DNA from 4 places in the Exiguobacterium sp. SH31 genome. Region 1 is predicted to be linked to each of the others. Evidence: predicted binding sites of a transcription regulator. Region 1 holds the regulator's gene; each other region holds the start of a gene.
What was found. Region 1 encodes Rex, which represses fermentation and respiration genes when NADH is low (regulators of the CRP and FNR family bind a similar motif). Its sites were predicted from a motif close to TTGTGAAATATTTCACAA; they were not measured.
Positions count from the first base shown of each region.

Region 2: the regulator Rex is predicted to act here: its motif matches at 1,334-1,351, upstream of A6395_RS09430 (DoxX family membrane protein).
Region 3: the regulator Rex is predicted to act here: its motif matches at 1,594-1,611, upstream of adhE (bifunctional acetaldehyde-CoA/alcohol dehydrogenase).
Region 4: the regulator Rex is predicted to act here: its motif matches at 1,723-1,740, upstream of A6395_RS15910 (cytochrome c oxidase subunit 2A).

Region 1 covers NZ_LYTG01000075.1:9,498-12,611, forward strand. Annotated here, with positions in the region: gene tatC (twin-arginine translocase subunit TatC) at 101-889, opposite strand; gene A6395_RS10755 (twin-arginine translocase TatA/TatE family subunit) at 893-1,111, opposite strand; gene A6395_RS10760 (redox-sensing transcriptional repressor Rex) at 1,111-1,767, opposite strand; gene A6395_RS10765 (ABC-F family ATP-binding cassette domain-containing protein) at 1,917-3,114, shown strand, end outside.
Region 2 covers NZ_LYTG01000065.1:4,524-7,637, forward strand. Annotated here, with positions in the region: gene A6395_RS09415 (glycoside hydrolase family 55 protein) at 1-191, opposite strand, end outside; gene A6395_RS09420 (cold-shock protein) at 456-656, shown strand; gene A6395_RS09425 (pyridoxamine 5'-phosphate oxidase family protein) at 782-1,195, shown strand; gene A6395_RS09430 (DoxX family membrane protein) at 1,390-1,893, shown strand; gene A6395_RS09435 (DUF3817 domain-containing protein) at 1,976-2,272, shown strand; gene A6395_RS09440 (MFS transporter) at 2,298-3,114, opposite strand, start outside.
Region 3 covers NZ_LYTG01000002.1:38,842-41,955, reverse strand. Annotated here, with positions in the region: gene adhE (bifunctional acetaldehyde-CoA/alcohol dehydrogenase) at 1-1,454, opposite strand, end outside; gene A6395_RS00490 (MarR family winged helix-turn-helix transcriptional regulator) at 1,841-2,287, shown strand; gene A6395_RS00485 (YebC/PmpR family DNA-binding transcriptional regulator) at 2,367-3,080, shown strand.
Region 4 covers NZ_LYTG01000083.1:15,545-18,658, forward strand. Annotated here, with positions in the region: gene A6395_RS11530 (aldehyde dehydrogenase) at 1-721, shown strand, start outside; gene A6395_RS11535 (Crp/Fnr family transcriptional regulator) at 907-1,617, shown strand; gene A6395_RS15910 (cytochrome c oxidase subunit 2A) at 1,802-1,921, shown strand; gene A6395_RS11540 (cytochrome c oxidase subunit II) at 1,943-2,413, shown strand; gene A6395_RS11545 (b(o/a)3-type cytochrome-c oxidase subunit 1) at 2,414-3,114, shown strand, end outside.

The DNA of each region.
Region 1 (3,114 bases):
AATCCATTTTTGATTTAACATTACTAATTTTAAGTTGTTTTTTCAAAATTGAATAGCCCTAAATTATAAAAAAAGAACACTCCGTCTCATGACGTAGTGTTCATTTCTCATTCATCTGTTTCATCAAATCCATCTGTTCTTTCACTTGCGCTTCTTTCTCACGTCGGAGCACACCGCGATACGTCACGCGCGAGATCGATAAGCTGATCTCATATAGGAAGAAGAGCGGCAGCGACACCATGAGGTGCGACGTCAAATCCGGCGGCGTGATGAATGCCGCGATGACGAACAAGGCGAAGTAAGCGTACTTCCGAATTTTCGAGAGGAAGTACGGTGTCACGACACCGATGCGTGTCAAGAACATCGTCACGACCGGAAGTTGGAACAACAGCCCGAACGGGATCGTCAGCTGCAACAGGAACGTGAAATAGTTCGTCGCTCCGATGATCTGTGTCAGACCGAGGTCTTGCCCGAGGTCCGTCGAGATATCGAGGACGAGCGGGAACAACCAATAGTAGGCGAATGCGAGACCGATGAGGAACAAGATAAAGATGACCGGGATATAGGCGAGCGTCCATTTTCGTTCATTCGGATGCAGACCAGGTGCGACGAACGCCCACAGTTGATACAGTAGAAATGGACCCGATGCGACGAGCCCGATGACGAGCGCCAAGTTCAAGTAGATCATGAGCGGGTCCGCGACCCCAAAGGCGTTCAGCTCGAGCCCTCGTTCGACGAGGTCCGCCTGCAGATAGGCGAGCACGTACTTGACACTCGGCAAAGCGATCAGAAAGAAGGCAAAGACGACAAATGCCGACAGCATCAGTCGTCTCCGCAGCTCTGTCAAGTGATCGGACAGTGCCCGTTCTTGATCAGGTTGATGGCTCATGGCTTACTGCTCTTTCTTCTCAATTTCTTTCTTGTCGGTCTCGTCGTGCTCTTTCATCATACCGTTCGTGGCATTTTTGAACTCACGGAGCGTCTGCCCTGCTGCCCGGCCGAACTCTGGCAATTTCTTCGGCCCGAAGAGGATGAGCGCGATGATGGCGATGACGAAAATACTGACGCCACCTGGCATACCGACGACGAGTGATGATTGTAGAAATTCCATTATTGATGGACCCCCTCAGCGGATGGATAGTGTTGCATAAAGTAAATGAGCGACTGGAGTTCGATCGACAAGTCGATATGATGGACGCGGACCGTGTCCGGTACAGTCAATCGTGCCGGCGTGAAGTTCAAGATCCCTCGAACGCCATAGCGGACCAAATCATCGGCGACCGGTTGCGCGTAAGCGGACGGGACCGTGAGGATGGCGACATCGATCTTGTTTTGCTTCATGATCTGTTCCATCTCATCGACGTGATGAATCGGGACACCTGACATCGTCGTGCCGACTTTTGTCTCGTCTGCGTCGAACCCGACGACGATATGTGTGTTATTGTTTTTAAGGAAGTTATAGTTGACGAACGCTGTCCCGAGATGACCGACCCCGACCAAGGCGACGTTCGTGATCTCGTCTTGATTCAGCGTCTTACGGAAAAATTCTAACAGATACTGTACGTTATAGCCATATCCCTTTTTACCGAGCGCACCGAAGTATGAGAAGTCACGGCGAATCGTTGCCGAATCGACCTTGACCGCCTCGCTCAGTTCAGCAGAAGAGACACGCTGTTTCCCTGACGAATGTAGGCTTTGGATAAACCGATAGTATAGTGGCAACCGTTTGGCTGTCGCTTGCGGAATCTTTGGTTCGTTTTGACTCAACAGAAAGAGCCTCCTTTTTACGACGCGTTTCAAACGAATCTGATTTCATACACCTTGATTGTAAACGAATTCACATAAGCACTCAATGAATATACCTGAAAAGGGGAAGAAATAAAGTATACTAAACAGAGAGAAAGGGGTTTTTTCACTTGATCCTACTGCAAGTCAACAACTTATCCAAATCGTTCGGCGTCGAGCCGATTTTAGAGAATGTCAAACTAGAAATCCAAGAAGGCGAACGCGTCGCCCTCGTCGGCCGCAACGGCGCCGGCAAGTCGACACTGTTAAAAGTCATCGCCGGCGAGTACAACTATGACTCGGGCGACATCATGAAGCCAAAAGACGTGACGATCGGCTATCTCGCCCAAGACTCAGGATTAGAATCGAACGAGACGATGTGGAACGAGATGCTCACCGTCTTCACCGACTTGATCGAACAAGAGAAGACGCTCCGCCAGATGGAGCAAGACATGGGCTCGGAGCGCATCTTGAACGACCCGGCCGCCTACGAGCGTCTGCTCGCGGCGTATGACGAGGAGCAACACACGTTCAAAGACCGCGGCGGCTATCAGTACGAAGCGACGATCCGCTCGATCTTGCACGGGATGCGGTTTTATCCGGACGACTTCGAACGTCGGATCGATACGCTCTCAGGCGGACAGCGGACACGTCTTGCCTTAGCGAAGATGCTCCTGCAAAGCCCGGACCTGCTCATCTTGGATGAGCCGACGAACCATTTGGACATCGAGACGCTCAGCTGGCTCGAGAAATATTTGAGCGGCTATAAAGGTGCCGTCCTCATCGTCTCCCACGACCGTTACTTCCTCGACCGCGTCGTCTCTGTCGTCTACGAGCTGTCACGCAACCGCAGCCGCCGCTTCGTCGGGAACTATACGAAATTCCTCGAGCAGAAGGCCGCGCTCTACGAGCAAGAGAAGAAGCAGTTCGATTCGCAACAAGAAGAGATCGCCAAGATGCAAGACTTCATCCAACGGAACATTGCCCGGGCGACGACGACGAAACGCGCCCAAAGCGTCCGCAAGCGGCTCGAGAAAATCGACCGCATGGACGTGCCGGACGGTGATGAGCGGAGCGCGGTGTTGTCGTTCTCGATCAAACGTCAAAGCGGGAACGATGTGTTGAGCGGCAGCGACCTCGCCATCGGCTACGAAGAACCGATTGCACAGAACTTGCGTTTCCAACTGCAGCGCGGCGAGTCGGTCGCCCTCGTCGGCCCGAACGGGGTCGGCAAATCGACGCTCCTCAAAGTGTTGACGAAACAACAACCACCGCTCACCGGTGACATCCGCTACGGTACCGGCGTCGAGATCGGCTACTACGACCAGG
Region 2 (3,114 bases), on a different contig from region 1:
GCACTCGTCACCGGTGTAATTCGTTCCGTCATCGGCAAGTGGGAGCGGTACGACTTGGATTGGTCAGGATAATGATCGTGTCGCGTCGCTTGATGCCAAGCGAGCGTCTCCGTCAATAGCTCATCTGTCGACCAGGCCGCGTGACGGGCGATGGTGGCAGCGATATGCGTGCGGTCAATTTGATTCATCATATGAGTCGTCCTCCTAACGTTCACTACATGTGATGTACCCGTTTTGAAATTATTTTTAGCAAACCGAAGTATTTAGTAGACAGAAGCATTTATCCATGGTATATTACATATGTGCTTAATTAAGAATAGCTGGAAACATAATTCACAATCGCTTGGGATTATTTTTCATGAAAGATAATCCAACAAGTTTTGTGCTTTTTTTGGTCAGTTTTTTCTAGTAAGGCACTACTAGAACGCACAGCGTTTATTTCAGGAGGGTTCATTATGAACACAGGTAAAGTAAAATGGTTTAACTCAGAAAAAGGTTACGGCTTCATCGAAATGGAAGGCGGAGACGACGTATTCGTACACTTCTCAGCAATCCAAGGCGACGGCTTCAAGACACTTGAAGAAGGCCAAGCAGTAACTTTCGAAATCACTGACGGAGCTCGTGGCCCACAAGCTTCTAACGTTGAAAAAATCTAATCTTCCTTTCCAAGGAATTTTATAACCTGCTCGCTTCGGCGAGCAGGTTTTTTCGTGTCTTCGTGTTTAATCAAATGCCGCAAGGGAATGATTATACGAGTGACTATGATAAGGGGGCTTTTTAAATGGATGCTAAAACAACGGCACAACAAATTCTAGATGCAAGCAACGTGGGAACGATGGCCACGGTATATAAAGGGAAGCCGCACAGCCGATACATGACGTTTTTCCATGACGGTCTGACACTCTATACGGCAACCTCGAAAGATACGGATAAAGTCGATGAGTTGAAGAACAATCCGTATACGCACGTCTTGATCGGCTACGACGGGGACGGGGTCGGCGACACGTATCTAGAGATTTTAGGAGAGACGTCGGTGTCTGATGACGAGTCGATGAAAGAAAAAGTGTGGAACGAAAAACTTGAGGGCTGGTTCGACGGCCCGGACGATCCAAAACTCGTCATTTTAAAAATCTCACCGCAATCGATGCGTGTGATGAATAAAAAAGGCCAACCGCCACAACAAGTTGATCTTTAAATCAGTGGAAGCAATGTCTCGAGCAGACGTTGCTTTTTTTGGTGCAATTTCCAAAAAGTGACTGACCTGTGACACACATATGAACGAAACGTGAACTATTGTCTCAAGCTATGTGAAAACATGAACATGGGTGATATATTGTGAATGTAATCACATATAAGCAATCATTCACCCATTCAAAAGGAGGAATTATCATGTTCACAAAGTTTTGGCAAAACCACAATATCGCAACCGGCATCTTGACGGTGTTACGGATCTGGCTCGGCTATCAATGGCTCACAGCCGGATGGGGTAAAATCACAGGCGGGTTCGGATCAGAAGGCTTTCTGAATAATGCGCTCACGCTTGCGACGGGAGATCACCCGGCGGTCGCCGGCTGGTGGGCAACATTCCTTGAAAACTTCGCGATCCCAAACGCAGCACTTTTCGATATCTTAATTCCATACGGTGAATTCTTGGTTGGTCTCGGTCTCTTGCTTGGTGCCCTCACACGCAGTGCGGCTTTCTTCGGACTCGTCATGAACATGGCATTCTTATTGTCAGGAACGGTCAGCACGAACCCGACGATGTTGATCGTATCGGTCTTGATTCTCGTCGCGGGCTACAACGCAGGCAAAATCGGCGTCGACGGTTTGTTCCTTCGCCGCTTCGTCGAAACAAAAATTTCGCATCGTTCACCAAATCGTCAAATAGCCTAACGACTTTCTAACGTTCTCCTGTGACAAACTTCACCTCTATCGGCTACGATGAACGTAGCATCGATTAAAAAGGAGAACGGATATGAACGCAACTCGATTCAAATGGCTCGGTTATACAGAGGGGATGTCATTCCTGCTCTTATTGTTGATCGCAATGCCGCTCAAGTATTTGGCTGGCATGCCGCTAGCCGTCAGCATCGTCGGTGCGGCCCATGGTTTCCTGTTCGTCGCTTACGTGGCGGCAGCGGTTTACATGGCGTGGCGCTTCAACTGGGGCTTCAAAGTGTTAGTCCTCGCGGTCATGGCTTCGGTCATCCCGTTCGGACCGTTCTTGTTAGAGAAACGAGTCCTTCCATCAACAGAGAAGACATCGAACTGAAAAACGTTCGATGTCTTTTTTTCGTTCATTGACGCGTCGGCGCGCTTTCGACTTCAGCCAGTACCGTCGCTTTTTCAACCGCGATATCGTGACGGATGCGATGCATCGCGAACAGCGTGATCGAAAGCAGGCATACCATGCAAATTGTATAAAGTGACGTGACCGACATCCATTCGCTCAATAACCCGAACGACACGAAACCGAGCGGGGTGATCCCCATGGCGAGTGATTCGAGGACACCCATGACACGACCGAGGTAGCTTGGTTCCGTGTTCGTCTGCAAAAACAGTTGGATGGGAATATTGACGCGGATGATGAAGAAACCGCTCAACAAAGCGAATCCGGTGAGGAAGACGATGGCGGGTGTGACCGAGAAGTCAAAATAGAGCGGAACGGCCGGGCCGATAAAGAGGCAACTCATGACGATAAGCGATGTGCGGACCGTCGCTAGACGATACTTGATCTTAAAGAACGGCAGCGCGTGGGCAAGAGAGGCGACTAAAAATCCGACTGCGAACATACTTTCTAAAAAGCCGAACTGGAGCGGGCTGACCCCGATCTGTTGCAAGGCGGCAATCGGGAACAGTACTTCCGAAGCCACGAAGAAGAAGTTGAGGAACGCCGCAAGAATCGTCAGCGTCCATAGCACGCGTTGGCGTTTCAAATAGCGGAAACCGGAGCGGACGTCGTCCCACGTCGATTGATCGGTGGAAGCATGTTCATACGCTTGGAATGTGAGACGTGAGGCGAACAGGGCGGCAATGAGGAACAAGAGGGATGAGCTGAACAAGAACGCTGAAATCGGTAATAGCTTGAACAGCGCCCCGGCTAAAAGTGGCGTA
Region 3 (3,114 bases), on a different contig from region 1:
GCCCGCTTTTTAGATGTGAGCGACTGCAAGTATTGAACCGAGTTTTTCTCGAAGTAAATTTTTTCAGGGACTTTAAACCATTGCATATTCACGCGACGTCTCGCCACCTTTTTCACGTTGAGTAGATGTTTCGCCGTCACGTTCTCAGAGACGGAGTTTTTACCGTACGACCCACAACCGAGTGTGAGTGATGGTGTCAATTCGTTGTAAAGGTCACCGATACCGCCGTGTGCCGTTGGCGAGTTGACGATGATGCGGCAAGCTTTCATGCGAAGTCCGAACGCGAGGATTGCTTCATCGTCTGTCGAGTGGATTGCGGCTGTATGGCCGAGACCACCGATTTCAAGCATTTTCTCAGCGATGGCGAAGCCTTCTTCTCGTGATTGAACTTTATAAGCGCCGAGCACCGGGCTGAGCTTCTCGTGTGAGAGCAGTTCTGTCGCACCGACCGTCTCGAGTTCAGCGATCAAGATTTTCGTGTCGGCCGGGACGCTGAGTCCAGCTTTCTCGGCGATCCATGCTGCCGGTTTCCCGACGATCTCAGGGTTGACCGCACATGTGTCTGTCTTGATGACGAGTGTTTCGAGTTTGGCTTTTTCTTCAGGTGAGCAGAAGTAGCAGCCGAGCGCTGTCATTTCACGCTTCACGTCTTCATATACTTCTTGGTCGACGATGATCGCTTGTTCTGATGCACAGATCATGCCGTTATCGAACGTTTTCGATAAGATGACGTCCGAGATGGCGCGTTTTACTTTCGCTGTCTTGTCGATATAAGCCGGGACGTTACCAGGTCCGACGCCGAGCGCTGGTTTACCTGTCGAGTAAGCCGACTTCACCATTGCCGCGCCGCCTGTTGCGAGTACCATGGCCACGCCTGGGTGGTTCATGAGTGCTTTCGTCGCGTCGAGTGACGGTTTTTCGACCCATTGGATCAAATGTTCCGGTGCACCTGCTGCGATTGCTGCGTCACGAAGGACACGGGCCGCTGCACTTGAACATTGTTGTGCTGACGGGTGGAAGCCGAAAATGATCGGGTTACGTGTTTTGATGGCGATGATCGCTTTGAACATCGTCGTTGATGTCGGGTTCGTGACCGGTGTGACCCCGGCGACGACACCGACCGGCTCGGCGATGTATGTGATGCCGTTTTGCTCATCGTCTTCGATGACGCCGACCGTTTTCTCACCGCGAAGTGAGTTGAAAATATATTCTGTCGCAAAGATGTTTTTGATCATCTTGTCTTCAAACACACCGCGACCTGTTTCTTCATATGCATGTTTAGCGAGTGCGACGTGTTGCTCGAGTCCGGCTAACGCCATCGCTTGGACGATCGTGTCGATTTTCTCTTGGTCAAACGTCATCAACGTGTCGAGTGCCGTGTGCGCTTGCTTGACGAGCGTGTCGACCATCTGTTCTGCTGATGTTTCCACTACTGCTTTCTCTTTAACTGCCATGTTGGTTTCCTCCTCATGAATGAGAGCTGATCTTCTGACTTGATGGAGAGCACGGGATAATCGGTTTGCCTGATAATAGTTTGTGCTTTCCTTCACATTCATAGAATACACCGTTTTATTCAATTTGTGCGTGACAACAATGTGAACTCATTCACAATATTTTTTTGCTGTTTGAGGATAGGTCTTGATTTTTACAGATCAGCTCAGTAAAATCGTATGCGTTTTCATGAAAACAAGGACAAATCCATATGTAAACGCTTACATTGTTTGTGTCATTAGTTTGGCGGAATCGGTGTGTAAATGCTCACAGTCCGATGATTGCTCGTCCACCCCGCCTGTGGTCGTGTATAATGAAGAAAGAACCTGACTAGGAAGTGACTATGACTATGCCAAGACAAGATGCAGCCGATCAGTTTGTGAAACTGATCCCATTAATCAGAAGAAAACTGCTCCGCCGCTCCGACCTCCCGCAAATCCCGAACTTGAACTTCTCTCATTTTCATCTATTGATGTTGATTGAGGATGAAGGCGCGGTCACGAACGGACAAATTAGTGAGACGTTATCGATTGCCCCGCCGAACGTGACGCCGCTCATCACGAAGCTCGTCGACGAAGGGTATATTACACGTGTCCCTGACGAGCGCGACCGCCGTGTCATCTGGAACCAATTGACCGACCAAGGAGAGCGCGTGCTCCTCGAGCGGCGCGACTCGTTTCGGCGCCTGTTCGAGGATCGGTTAGCGTTCCTCGATGAGGATGAGACCGACCGCTTGATCGACAGTTTAAAGACGCTGACCGAGATCGTTGAGAAGATGGACAAGAGCGAGGGATGATTTTCTCTCGTCAACGCTCGCTTCTTCTTATATAATCGACAGTGAATCTATCGAACAATGGAAAGTGAGATGACACGTAATGGGTCGTAAATGGAACAACATTAAAGAGAAAAAGGCGTCTAAAGACGCCAATACGAGTCGTATCTACGCGAAGTTCGGCCGCGAGATCTACATCGTCGCCCGCCAAGGTGAACCTGATCCGGAATTGAACCAATCGCTCAAGTTCGTCGTCGAGCGCGCGAAGACGTATAACGTCCCGAAAGCGATCATCGACCGGGCCATCGACAAAGCGAAAGGCGGCGACGAAGAGAACTTCGACGAACTCCGCTATGAGGGCTTTGGGCCGAGCGGGTCGATGCTCATCGTCGACACGCTCACGAACAACGTCAACCGGACCGCCTCTGAAGTTCGGGCCGCGTTCGGCAAGAACGGTGGTAACATGGGCGTCAGCGGGTCGGTCGCGTATATGTTCGATGCGACGGCCGTCATCGGTGTCGGCGGGATGACAGCAGACGACGTGCTCGAACTCATGATGGAGCACGACCTCGATGTCCGTGACGTCATCGAAGAAGACGAGACGGTCATCGTCTATGCCGAGCCGGAAGAATTCCATGCCGTCCAGACCGCGTTCAAAGCGGCGGGTGTGGAGACGTTCGAAGTCGCCGAGCTGACGATGCTACCGCAAAACGAAGTCGAACTCGACGAAGCGTCGAAAGAGCAATTCGAGAAACTACTCGACGTACTCGAAGACTTAGAAGACGTTCGTCAGGTGTACCATAACGTCGAACTATGATGAAGAAGCGATAACTTTTCGAAGTTGTCGCTTT
Region 4 (3,114 bases), on a different contig from region 1:
GGCCATCGTCCATGAAGATGCCAATATTAACATTGCGGCGAAACGAATCGCATGGGGGAAATGGATGAACGCCGGTCAGACGTGTGTCGCCCCGGACTACGTGCTCGTCCACGAATCGAAACGTGATGCGTTTCTTGAAGCGATCAAGCGGGAAGCGTTCACGATGTTTGGGAACGGAATCGGGACAGAACGGTTCACCCGGATCGTCAGCGAGTCTCATTTTGATCGGTTGACGAGTTATTTGAGTCAAGGAAACGTCTTCTTCGGGGGAGCGACGGAGCGGGACAGCTTGAAAATCGCCCCGACCGTCATGACGGATATTCATGATGGGGCTGCTGTCATGAAAGACGAGATTTTCGGACCGATTTTGCCGGTGCTGACGTATCGTCAAATCGATGAGGCGATCGAGTTTGTGTCCGACCGTCCGCATCCGCTCGCGCTCTATCTGTTCACGGAAACGAAAGCTGTCGAACAGACGGTGCTCAAGCATCTGACATTCGGCGGCGGTTGTGTCAACGATGTCCTCATGCATTTGACGAACCCGAACTTGCCATTTGGCGGTGTCGGGGAGAGTGGGATGGGGGCTTATCACGGACGCTATAGCTTTGAGGCGTTCAGCCATGCCAAATCAATCTTACGCAACACGACAAAATTTGATGTGCCGATTCGTTATCCAAACTTTAAAGGTGCGGAGAAGCTGATCCGTCTCGTCTATCGCTGAGACTGATCTGAGACTGTAGACTTTCTACAGTCTTTTTTTTATGAGAACGATTTGAAAAATAGAAGATTGTTTGAAATGTCACATACTTTTGTGATCAGGGTGCTCACGCTACTGTATAATAAAGCCATAAATGAAACGTACGAGACATTCCAGGCACGAATGAATTGTGGAGGGAGCAGACGAACATGTCTACGAAATGTGGGACGACCGAACCGAACAGCTTTATCTTTTCAGCGGAGACGAAACAGTTATTGCTCGAAATGATGATACCTCAAGACTACCCGAAGGCTAGCATCGTCTGTTGGGAAGGTGAGAAGTGTGATAAATTCTTTTATTTGAAGAGCGGATCTGTCAAATTCACGAAGATCACGAAAAAAGGGAATCCGATCGTCATGTTCTTATATGGCGCCGACGATTTTTTTGGTGAGTTTGATATCGTCGACACGTTCCCGAGTTCTTACAGCATCGAGACGACCGAGGAGAGTGTCATTGGCGTTATTTCAAAGAAAGATATCGAGACCATCATGCAGCACGACGCCAAATTTGCCGGTGACGTGCTGCGCTGGACGTCGATGATGCGTAAGCATTCAGAGATGAAACTACGTGATTTGCTATTGTACGGAAAGCCGGGAGCGCTCGCTTCGACGTTGCTTCGGATGGCGGCCATGCACGGTGTGGAGGAAGATGACGCGGTCGTCATCTCACGACATCCTTCCGATGGGGAGCTCGGTCAACTGATCGGGGCACCGCGTGAGACCGTCAACCGGATGATGAACCAGTGGCGAAAAGAAGGCGTCCTGACAACGACGGGAAACTCGATCGTCTTGCATGATATCGATTTCTTAAAAGAGCTGTGCCATTGTGAAGGCTGTCCGGCCGGGATTTGCCGATTATAATGAGGAACCGTCTCTTAGAGAGGCGGTTTTTTTGTCGTGTTGATTTGGCTAATTGTGAATTTTATGTGTGGAAACTACGCAAAATTGATGTGATTGTCACTTTTGAAGTGATAAAAGTCACATATTAAGTCGGGGTGAATTTCATACAATGAAAGAGGAAATCATAGCGAAAGGGGTCCTTCACGTGGATAAGAACGGTGGACAAGAACCGAATCTGAAAGGCACGTTTACATCGGTCATGATCGTCGCGGGTGTCATCATCGCCATGTGGTCGTCGGTCTTTTATTTATTTGTTACACGATAACGTCAAAAGGAGAAAACAAACATGCATATTCATAAGCTTGAAAAATATTGGTTGATCTTTGGCATCGTTCTATTAGGCGTGTTTTTGACAGTGCTCGGCATTTCGGCGTTTGCAGCCGGCAACCAGCCCGCATCGGACGCCGATTTGATCGACCCGGCGAAAGTGCATCAGACGGCGCCGTTCGATAAACCTGGACTTAATAAAATTGGTGATAACGAGTATGAACTCGTCATGGTCGCGCAGGCGTTCACGTTCACACCGGGTAACGTTGAAATCCCGAAAGGTGCGAAAGTGACGTTTCTCGTCACGTCACCGGACGTCGTCCACGGTTTCCAGTTGACGGGAACACCGGTCAACATGATGGTCGTACCGGGACATATCAACTCGCTCACGTATACGTTTGAAGAAGCGGGCGAATTTTTAATCCTCTGTAACGAATATTGCGGTACGGGACATCACATGATGTCGACAAAAATTAAGGTGGTGGACTAAATGAACGACGTAGCCTCAAAACTGAAACAGTGGGAAATGGAGCGCGGCGTGCCGGTGCCGAGCATCGGTGTGAAAGAAGCGCGCCTCGCCTATGCCCACGTTGTCGTCTCGGTACTCGCCGTCTTGATTGGAGCGATCGCGGGACTCATGCAGACGCTCATTCGTACAGGAATCATTCCGGAAGTATTCGGTTACTATCAATTGTTGACGGCCCACGGTATCATGCTCGGTCTCGTCTTTACGACGATGTTTATCATCGGCTTACTTTACGCGCTGCTCGCCAAGTCGTTCGGACGGTTTGAATCGTTCCCGACACGTGTCGCTTGGCTCGGTTTTTGGATGATCATCGCCGGGGCGGTACTCGTGACGATCATGGTGCTCGCCAATAAAGCGACTGTACTTTACACGTTCTACGCTCCGCTCATGGCCGACCCGATCTTCTATGTCGGTCTCGTTCTCTTCGTCGTCGGTACATGGTTCTCGGCGTTCGCGATGTTCCGCATGTATGCGGACTATAAACAGGAACACCCTGGCGTCCATCCGCCACTCCCAGCGTACATGAGTATCATGACGATGTTGCTCTGGGTCATCGCGACACTCGGTGTTGCCGGGACGATTTTGTTCCAACTGCTCCCGCTCTCGCTCGGATGGAAAGACACGGTCGGGATTGAATTGAGCCGGACGTTGTTCTGGTACTTCGG